3 regions of the Bacillus sp. GW823-FHT06A10 genome follow, and region 2 is predicted to be linked to each of the others. Evidence: predicted binding sites of a transcription regulator. Region 2 holds the regulator's gene; each other region holds the start of a gene.

Region 1 (3,288 bases), on a different contig from region 2:
TTGGGAGCTCTTCAGGAGCAGCATTTCATGCGAGCTTACTTGAGGCAGAGAAGGCAGCACCAGGTACAAATATTGTAACCATTTTTCCTGATAGTAGTGAGCGCTATTTAAGTAAAGACATATACAAAGGATGGGAATAAAAAATGAGAGCAAAGACAAAGTTAATTCATGGTATTCGCATAGGAGAACCTTCAACTGGATCTGTAAACGTACCGATCTATCAAACAAGTACGTACAAACAAGAAGCGGTTGGTAAGCATCAAGGATATGAATATTCACGTACAGGTAACCCAACACGTGCAGCTTTAGAAGAAATGATTGCTGTATTAGAAAATGGTCATGCTGGATTTGCATTCGGTTCTGGAATGGCTGCTATTACAGCGACAATTATGTTGTTCTCAAAAGGTGACCACGTTATTTTAACAGATGATGTTTATGGTGGAACGTATCGTGTTATTACGAAAGTATTAAACCGCTTCGGTATTGAACATACATTTGTAGACACAACAAACTTAGAGGAAGTTGTAGAAGCAATTCGTCCAAATACGAAAGCGATCTATGTGGAAACACCAACGAACCCATTACTAAAAATTACTGATATTAAGAAAATATCTACTCTTGCTAAAGAGAAAGATTTATTAACAATTATTGATAATACATTCATGACGCCATATTGGCAGTCGCCGATTTCTTTAGGAGCAGACATTGTACTTCATAGTGCAACGAAATATTTAGGAGGTCATAGTGACGTAGTTGCAGGTCTAGTAGTGGTAAATAGCCCACAACTAGCAGAAGACCTTCACTTTGTACAAAACTCAACAGGAGGTATTCTTGGACCACAAGATAGCTTCTTACTACTTCGCGGTTTAAAAACATTAGGAATTCGTATGGAAGAACATGAAACGAATTCACGCGCTATTGCTGAATTCTTAAATAATCATCCAAAAGTAAATAAAGTATATTACCCAGGTCTTGAATCACATCAAAACCACGAATTAGCAACAGAACAAGCAAATGGATTTGGTGCTATTATTTCGTTTGATGTAGATAGTGAGGAAACATTAAATAAAGTACTTGAGAAACTGCAATACTTTACACTTGCTGAAAGCTTAGGAGCAGTAGAAAGTTTAATTTCTATCCCATCTCAAATGACACATGCATCAATCCCAGCAGATCGCCGTAAAGAATTAGGAATTACAGATACATTAATTCGTATTTCTGTCGGTATTGAAGATGGTGAAGATTTAATTGAAGATTTAGCACAAGCGCTAGCGTAATAAAAAATGCACTGCTAATGTGGAGCAGTGCATTTTTATTATGTTAATTTGTGAAACATTTCACAAATTAGACATACACAAATGAAATGATTTCATGTATATTGAATTCATGAAATGTTATTCACGAGTAAACTTGTGAAATGTTTCACAAACAATGGGGTTCATGTAGGACGGTAACTCTATTTTTTTTCGCTAATCGGGACTTATTATGACCTGTAGGGACTTATAAAGACCGTGATAACAGAATAGGAGGAAATTTACATGGTAGTCAAAGAGAAAGTTGTAAATGAAATGCAAGAGGTAAAAGAGATGATTGATACGTTAGTAAATAACGGTCAACAAGCTTTACAAGCATTAGAAAGTTTTACACAAGAGCAGATTGACAACATTGTTCATGAAATGGCATTAGCAGGTGTTGATCAACATATGCCACTTGCAAAATTGGCTGTTGAAGAAACAGGCCGTGGTGTCTATGAAGACAAATGCATTAAAAATATTTTTGCCACTGAATATATTTGGCATAGTATAAAGCAAGATAAAACGGTAGGAATTATTCACGAAGATCCTCATGAAGAAATAATAGAAATTGCAGAACCTGTCGGTGTAGTAGCTGGGGTAACACCAGTAACGAATCCAACGTCGACAACAATGTTTAAAGCTTTGATTGCGATAAAAACGAGAAATCCAATTATTTTCGCATTTCATCCTTCTGCACAAAATTGTTCGGTGGCAGCAGCGAAAACCGTATATGATGCAGCAATGAAAGCTGGTGCACCAAAACATTGTATTCAATGGATTGAAAGACCGTCTGTCGAAGCGACAAAACAATTAATGAACCATGAGGGTGTGGCACTCGTTCTAGCAACTGGAGGCGCTGGTATGGTGAAATCAGCTTACTCTACTGGAAAACCAGCACTAGGTGTAGGTCCTGGTAATGTACCGTGTTATATAGAAAAATCAGCACATGTAAAACGAGCTGTTAATGATTTAATTTTATCGAAAACATTTGATAACGGTATGATTTGTGCATCGGAACAAGCAATCATTGTCGATAAAGAAATCTATGATGATGTTAAAACAGAAATGATCGAAAACAATTGTTACTTTGTAACAGAAGAAGAAAGAAAAAAATTAGAAAAGCTCGTTATAAATGAAAATACATGTGCAGTAAATAGTGATATTGTAGGAAAATCAGCACAGTATATTGCCGAATTAGTTGGGATTACTGTTCCTGAACATACAAAAATGCTTGTAGCTGAAATTCAAGGTATCGGAGCAGCATACCCGTTATCTCGTGAGAAACTGAGCCCAGTATTAGCCTGTGTGAAGGCGAATTCATTAGAAAAAGGATTTACATATTGCGAAGAAATGTTGAACCTCGGTGGTTTAGGACATTCAGCAGTTATTCATTCTACAAATAAAGAAGTGCAAAAGCAATTTGGATTACGTATGAAAGCTTGCCGTCTCATTGTAAATGCACCTTCATCACAAGGTGGAATAGGGGATATATATAACGGATTTATTCCATCACTTACACTTGGTTGTGGTTCTTACGGAAAAAATTCAGTTTCCCAAAATGTAACAGCGACTCATTTATTAAATATAAAAAGGCTGGCAAATAGAAAAAAGAATATGCAGTGGTTCAAATTGCCGCCAAAAATTTATTTTGAAAAACATGCTACAGCGTATTTAGCAAATATGCCTAACATTTCACGTGCATTTATTGTAACGGATCCTGGAATGGTTGAACATGGCTATGTGGATACAGTCACGCACTATTTAAACAAGCATGCAAATGATGTGAAAATTGAAGTTTTCTTTGAGGTCGAACCAGATCCATCAGATGAAACTGTCTTTAAAGGTGCGGAAATGATGAGAAGCTTTAAGCCAGATGTAATTATCGCACTTGGTGGTGGTTCAGCTATGGATGCAGCAAAAGGAATGTGGTTATTCTATGAGCATCCAGAAACGACATTCTATGGCATTAAACAGAAGTTTTTAGATATAAGAA
Region 2 (3,288 bases):
TTCACTAAATTTAATATCTTTTGCCATAATAATTGACCCCCTTGGATTTTTTAAGATTTATATAATTAACCGATAACTGCTAAAATGTCACTTTCACGTAAAATCAAGTAGTCTGTACCTTCATATTTCACTTCAGTACCTGCATATTTTGAGAAGATGATAAGATCACCTGCTGCTACCTCTAAAGCAACACGCTCACCATTCTCAAGCACTCGACCAGTACCTACTGCAACAACTTTACCCTCTTGTGGTTTTTCTTTTGCAGTATCTGGTAATACGATACCACTTGCTGTTTTTTCTTCTGCTTGAACAAGCTCAATTACAACGCGATCACCTAATGGCTTTAGCATGAACAATAACCTCCTCATTTTGTTATGTAAATTTCTTTTATTAGCACTCAAGTCATCCGAGTGCTAACACACTTATAATAATAAATAATCTCAATTTCTTTTGCAAGTAAAAAAATCATAATTTTTTCGCAAATCACTATATAAACTTTCTATATAGAATACTGCCTTTACTATATGAATCGTTGTTTCCACTGCTCGTATGTTACAATATGAAAGGACACCCTAAGTTGTTTTCGCTACACACACAACTTTCTCCTGTCTTCTATTATAATTTCAAATAAGGATTTACGAAAAAAACATAATTCAAGTGAGGTTTATATCGTAGGTAGCATATTTACATGTTATCCTAACTTATCTCATACACTATAGTTAGAAAGGATGGTTAAACCATTTGAAGAAACAATACTGGTGGATTATCGTTACATACATTTTAATGCAGTTATCTGGCGTTGTTGGATTGCCACTTCTCCTAAAAACAGGACTCTATGATAATAGAGGATTTACCATTGAGGAAAAAGGACAAATCATAACGGGACACTGGGCAATTATTAGCTTCTTTGTTGCATTATGTATCGTACTTTGGTTACTTAGAACGGATATTCGTGACAGGCATTTAGATCCAAAGCGCTCTTCTGCTCCAGCTACTATTGGATGGATTTTCATCGGGTTCTTCTTGGCTTTCTTTTCACAAATAGTTGCTGGTATGATCGAGATGCAGCTGCTAGGAATTAAACAAGGTTCAGAAAATACAATGAAACTGATGGAGATTGCAAGAACCACACCTTGGTTCCTTATTGTTGTATCTATAATTGGACCTATCTTAGAAGAAATCGTATTTAGAAAAATTTTATTTGGTGCACTTTATAAGAAGTTTAACTTCTTTATCGCAGCTATCATTAGTTCGCTTGTATTCGCAGCAATTCATTTTGATTTTACTCATTTATTGGTATACACTGCTATGGGGCTCGTATTCGCCTTCTTATATGTGAAGACGAAGCGTATTATCGTTCCGATTGCAGCTCATGTTGCGATGAATACATTAGTCGCTATTGGGCAAATTTTTATGAGCAATGAGCAAATTCAAGAAATGATTAAAGAAGCTGAAAAAATGCAAGGCTTTATCGGAGGATTTTTTGTATGAGAAACTCACCATTGTTCATGGCTGCACTATACTTCCTTCTTGGATGTATCTTTACACGCTTCGCCATTACGAACGTGACAGATACAATCTGGAATGTGTGGACAATACTATTTGCAGTTATGGCAACAATTGATTTTAATTTGGCACTTCGCCTTATATTAGTTAAATTCACAAAGAAGAAACAATAATAAAACGCAGAGGTCGCTTCCTCTGCGTTTTATTGTGGATAGTTTTTCAAAAAGTAAACTAATGTTTGTAACTCTACAGCTAAATCAATATGATGAATTCTAATATTCTCTGATACGTTTAATCGTGCTGGTGTGAAATTCAAAATACCATGCACGCTCGTTTCAGCTAATCTATCTGCTACAGCTTGTGCTACTGTAGCCGGTACTGTTAATATTGCCACTTGTATATCATTTGATAATCTCTCTTCTAATTCATCTAAATGGTATACAGGAATGCCCCCGATTTCTGTTCCAACTTTCTCTTCACTAACATCAAATGCCATTTCAATTTTTGTATTATTGTTTTTCGTGAAATTATAATGTAAGAAAGCGGTCCCTAAATTACCTACTCCAATAAGTGCTACACGCGTTATATCATCTTGATCAAGTGTTTCGCGGAAAAATGATAATAAATAATTTACGTTATATCCATATCCCTTTTTCCCTAACGCTCCAAAATACGAAAAATCTCTTCGTATTGTTGCGGAATCTACTTTTACCGCTTCACTCAATTCGGCCGATGAAACACGCTGCTTACCAGAAAGAGATAAGTTTTGGATAAATCGATAGTATAGAGGCAATCTTTTAGCAGTGGCTTGTGGAATCTTTTGCTGATCCATATGACCTCTCCTCTCTTCCTATCTTTATTCATATACTTTAATCAAATACAGAAGTTTAGCACTCATTAAATTCCTTGTATAATAAAGAGAAGAAGTATTCTCTCTTATTTTAAACTATACACTATTTTTAGTATGATTGAGAAATATAAACATGGCAAAGTTAAGAAATTATTTGAGGTGAAAACATTGATTTTATTACAAGTAAATGGACTTTCGAAATTATACGGTGCAGAAACAATTCTTGCAAACATAAAATTGGAAGTACAAACAAAAGATCGTATCGCATTAGTTGGAAGGAATGGAGCTGGAAAATCTACATTATTAAAAATTATCGCTGGTGAGTTATCACATGATGGTGGCGAAATTATAAAACCGAAAGATGTCTCAATCGGGTATTTAGCTCAAAATACCGGCCTAGAAACGTCTTTAACAATTTGGGATGAAATGCTAACCGTCTTTACCCACTTACAGCAAATGGAGACAAAACTTCGAAGGCTTGAGCAAGAAATGGGCAAAGAAGAAAACTTTTCAAACGAAGCTACATACGAAAGATTGTTAGCTGATTATGACCAATTGCAACTCAATTATAAAGATCAAGGTGGATATCAATATGAAGCGGATATTCGCTCCATTTTAAGCGGCCTTGGCTTCCCAGTTGAAACGCACCAGACGACGATTTCTACTTTAAGCGGTGGGCAAAAAACAAGATTAGCTCTCGGAAAATTATTATTAACAAAACCAGACTTACTTATTTTGGACGAGCCTACAAACCATTTAGACATCGAAACATTAACATGGCTTGAGCAATATTTACAAGGTTATCCTGGCGCAATATTAATCGTTTCACATGACCGTTATTTCTTAGACAAACTTGTTACACAAGTATATGAAATTTCGAATAAAGAAAGCAGACGATTTGTTGGTAACTACAGTAAATATTTAGACTTAAA
Region 3 (3,288 bases), on a different contig from region 2:
GCTACTTTAAATGGCGCTGTAAATGTTAAAACAAATAATATGATCGCTTGAATAAAGAACATGTAAAATAGCGCTCGAATCGGATTATGATTCGATAATTTCCCGCCAACCATATTCCCTATCGCAATGGCGATTCCATACACTAATAAAATGATAGTAACGGTACTTGCTTCAAATCCTGTTACTTCTTGTAATAGGGGTGATAAATACGTAAATGTTACGAATGTACCACCGTATCCAAGTGCAGTAATAATGAAAACAAGTAATAGTCTTCCATTTTTAATTAATTTAAATTGATCACGAAACGATACAGGTACACCATTTTTTAAATTAGATGGGACGAGTATACTGTTTGCGATGAAAGCAATAATTCCAATTACGACAATCGCCATAAATGACGCTCTCCAGCCAAACTCTTGACCGATAAATGTTCCAATTGGCACACCAGTAATAGTCGCAACTGTTAATCCAGTAAACATAATCGCAATTGCGCTAGCACGTTTATTCTCTGGTACGATTGCAGCTGCAATTGTAGATCCAATTGACATAAACACACCATGTGCAAACGCAGATACAATTCTTGCGATAATTAATACAGTGAAGCTTGTTGCTACCGCCGCAATGCCATTACCAATAATGAAAATAACCATAATCCACATTAATAATGTCTTTCGCGACATACTAGCCGTTAACGCTGTTAAAACAGGAGCTCCTACCGCCGCTCCTAACGCATATAAGGAAACCGTTAAACCGGCTGTTGTAACCGAAACATTTAAATCTTTTGAAATAGATGGTAGTAAGCCGACACTAATAAACTCGGTCGTACCAATCCCAAACGCACTAATCGCTAGCGCTAATAAAGCAAACATACTTCTTCGGCTCGTCTGAGCTTCCGAAGATGGTACTGTATATGAACTCAATTGAATTCCTCCTTATTACAAGAAATCCAATCATAATAGTATGATAAAAAGGCCCTTTTATCTTCTAAAAAATATATTTCATACTTACAAATGCTATTATGAATGGTTTCATCCCTTTTTTGAAGAACGCACTTTAAAGTACGATAGGTACCAAAAAGTAACATAGTCACTTTTTGGTACCGTACTACTCATTTGCCTCTTACATGTGCTATTATGAAACATATTTAACATAATAAAAAGTACGTACTTTAAAGTGCTATAGGTACTAAAAAGTAACATTTGTATTATTAAACTTACTTTACTCAAAAAGGGAGGGGTTCATATGAAGAAATACAATATTCCTGTAGAGGCGACTTTAGAAGTTATCGGCGGCAAATGGAAAGTTGTTATTCTTTGTCACTTAACGAAAGGTACAAAGAGAACGAGTGAATTAAAACGCTCAATGCCTGGTATTACACAAAAAATGTTAACGCAGCAATTACGTGAATTAGAAGACGACGGGGTCATTCAAAGAAAAGTATACAACCAAGTCCCACCGAAAGTAGAATATTCTCTTACCGACTACGGTTGGTCTTTAGAATCCATTCTTGACTCTCTTTGTTCTTGGGGCGAATGCCATCTTGAAAAAGAAGGTAACACATCGATGCTAATTGCAGAAGGTGAATAATAGGAAAAAGGAAAAAACGAACATGAATTTGTTCGTTTTTTCCTTTTTTTCTATATATATATGTACATTTCTAACTGAAACAAAATATTTTATACGCTTTCATACCTTGTCAGCACTACGTTATACACTCAATATCAAATAATTAGGAATCATTTTTATGTTAACATAGGTGTATATAGTATATAATATAGGATATATATTATATACACTTTCCGGTAACGGAGCTTTTCCATTATGCGGACAAGCCATATATCGGACAGTTCATAAATAATAAGTAAGACGTTATGGTTTTAGATTTATGTTTGCAGCTTACTTGCTGTCATAAATTTAAAGGCATTTTATTGTGTTTTGTGAAACTTTGCATAAAGTTTCGTAAACGTTTACTATCTTACTTATAAAAAATAAGAGTATTGCTATCGTAAAGGAGAATTGGAGATGCCAGAAACTATGACTCAAACAAAGCCAGAACAAGAAACTGTACAAATTTCTGCTAGCCAAGGACAACTTGATGTACTTGATCAGTTGTTAAAACCTGAGGTACAAGAATCATTAACAACACTAGTAGAACAGCTTCCAAAATTAACTGAGCTTGTTAACATTTTAACTAAGTCTTATGACTTCGCTCAAACTGTTGCTACTGATGAAGTATTAAAAAGCGACACTGTTGGTGCAATTACAGAGCTTGTAGAACCTGTAAAAGATACAGTGAAAAGCATGGCTGCAACTGCAATCGAAGCGAAAGATCGTGCTGACGAAAGCAACGAAGTTATCGGCCTATTCGGTCTGTTAAAATTACTAAAAGATCCACAAGCACAAAAAATGTTCCGCTTTGTGAACGCATATCTTCAAATTAGTGCAGAACGTAACAATAAATAATTTAACTTATAACAACAATTAGTAAAGACGGGGGATATCATACTATGTCAAAACAAATTGTCATCTTAGGCGCTGGTTATGGCGGTCTTCTTGCCGCTTTAAACGTACGTAAATATTACAGCAAATCAGAAGCACAAGTTACAGTGATTAACCAATACCCAACACACCAAATCATCACTGAATTACACCGCCTAGCAGCTGGTAACGTGTCTGAGCAAGCAATTGCAATGCCACTTACAAAGCTTTTCAAAGGTAAAGATATCGATCTTAAAATTGCAACAGTTGAGTCATTCTCAGTTGATAGCAAAGAAATCAAACTAGCTGGTGGCACTACTTTATCTTACGATGCACTTGTAGTTGCTTTAGGAAGTAAAACTGCTTACTTCGGTATTCCAGGACTAGAAGAAAACAGCATGGTATTAAAATCTGCTGCTGATGCAAACAAAATCTACAAACACGTTGAAGACCGTATTCGTGAATACGCGAAAACGAAAAACGAAGCTGATGCTACAATCGTAATCGGTGGTGGCGGATTAACTGGCGTTGAGCTAGTTGGTGAGCTTGCTGACATTATGCCTAAACTTGCAAAAAGCCACGGCGTAAATCCAAAAGAAGTTAAACTTCTTCTTGTTGAAGCAGGTCCAAAGATCCTTCCAGTATTACCAGACCACTTAATCGAACGTGCAACTACTAGCCTAGAAGCACGCGGCGTTACATTCTTAACTGGTCTTCCTGTAACAAACGTTGCTGGCAATGAAATCGACTTAAAAGACGGTCAAAAACTTGTTGCTAACACATTCGTTTGGACAGGCGGCGTACAAGGTA

Evidence for each region. Region 2 encodes Rex, which represses fermentation and respiration genes when NADH is low (regulators of the CRP and FNR family bind a similar motif). Its sites were predicted from a motif close to TTGTGAAATATTTCACAA; they were not measured.
Region 1: the regulator Rex is predicted to act here: its motif matches at 1,326-1,343, upstream of adhE (bifunctional acetaldehyde-CoA/alcohol dehydrogenase).
Region 3: the regulator Rex is predicted to act here: its motif matches at 1,936-1,953, upstream of AC1Q8M_RS21680 (DUF1641 domain-containing protein).

The regions. Positions count from the first base shown of each region.
Region 1 is NZ_JBXAHT010000002.1:474,270-477,557, forward strand. Features, by position in the region: gene AC1Q8M_RS17215 (O-acetylserine dependent cystathionine beta-synthase) at 1-140, shown strand, start outside; gene AC1Q8M_RS17220 (bifunctional cystathionine gamma-lyase/homocysteine desulfhydrase) at 144-1,277, shown strand; gene adhE (bifunctional acetaldehyde-CoA/alcohol dehydrogenase) at 1,539-3,288, shown strand, end outside.
Region 2 is NZ_JBXAHT010000010.1:7,862-11,149, forward strand. Features, by position in the region: gene groL (chaperonin GroEL) at 1-27, opposite strand, end outside; gene groES (co-chaperone GroES) at 66-350, opposite strand; gene AC1Q8M_RS27545 (CPBP family intramembrane glutamic endopeptidase) at 742-1,491, shown strand; gene AC1Q8M_RS27550 (YdiK family protein) at 1,488-1,679, shown strand; gene AC1Q8M_RS27555 (redox-sensing transcriptional repressor Rex) at 1,709-2,338, opposite strand; gene AC1Q8M_RS27560 (ABC-F family ATP-binding cassette domain-containing protein) at 2,525-3,288, shown strand, end outside.
Region 3 is NZ_JBXAHT010000003.1:166,003-169,290, forward strand. Features, by position in the region: gene AC1Q8M_RS21670 (MFS transporter) at 1-869, opposite strand, end outside; gene AC1Q8M_RS21675 (winged helix-turn-helix transcriptional regulator) at 1,243-1,587, shown strand; gene AC1Q8M_RS21680 (DUF1641 domain-containing protein) at 2,023-2,463, shown strand; gene AC1Q8M_RS21685 (NAD(P)/FAD-dependent oxidoreductase) at 2,508-3,288, shown strand, end outside.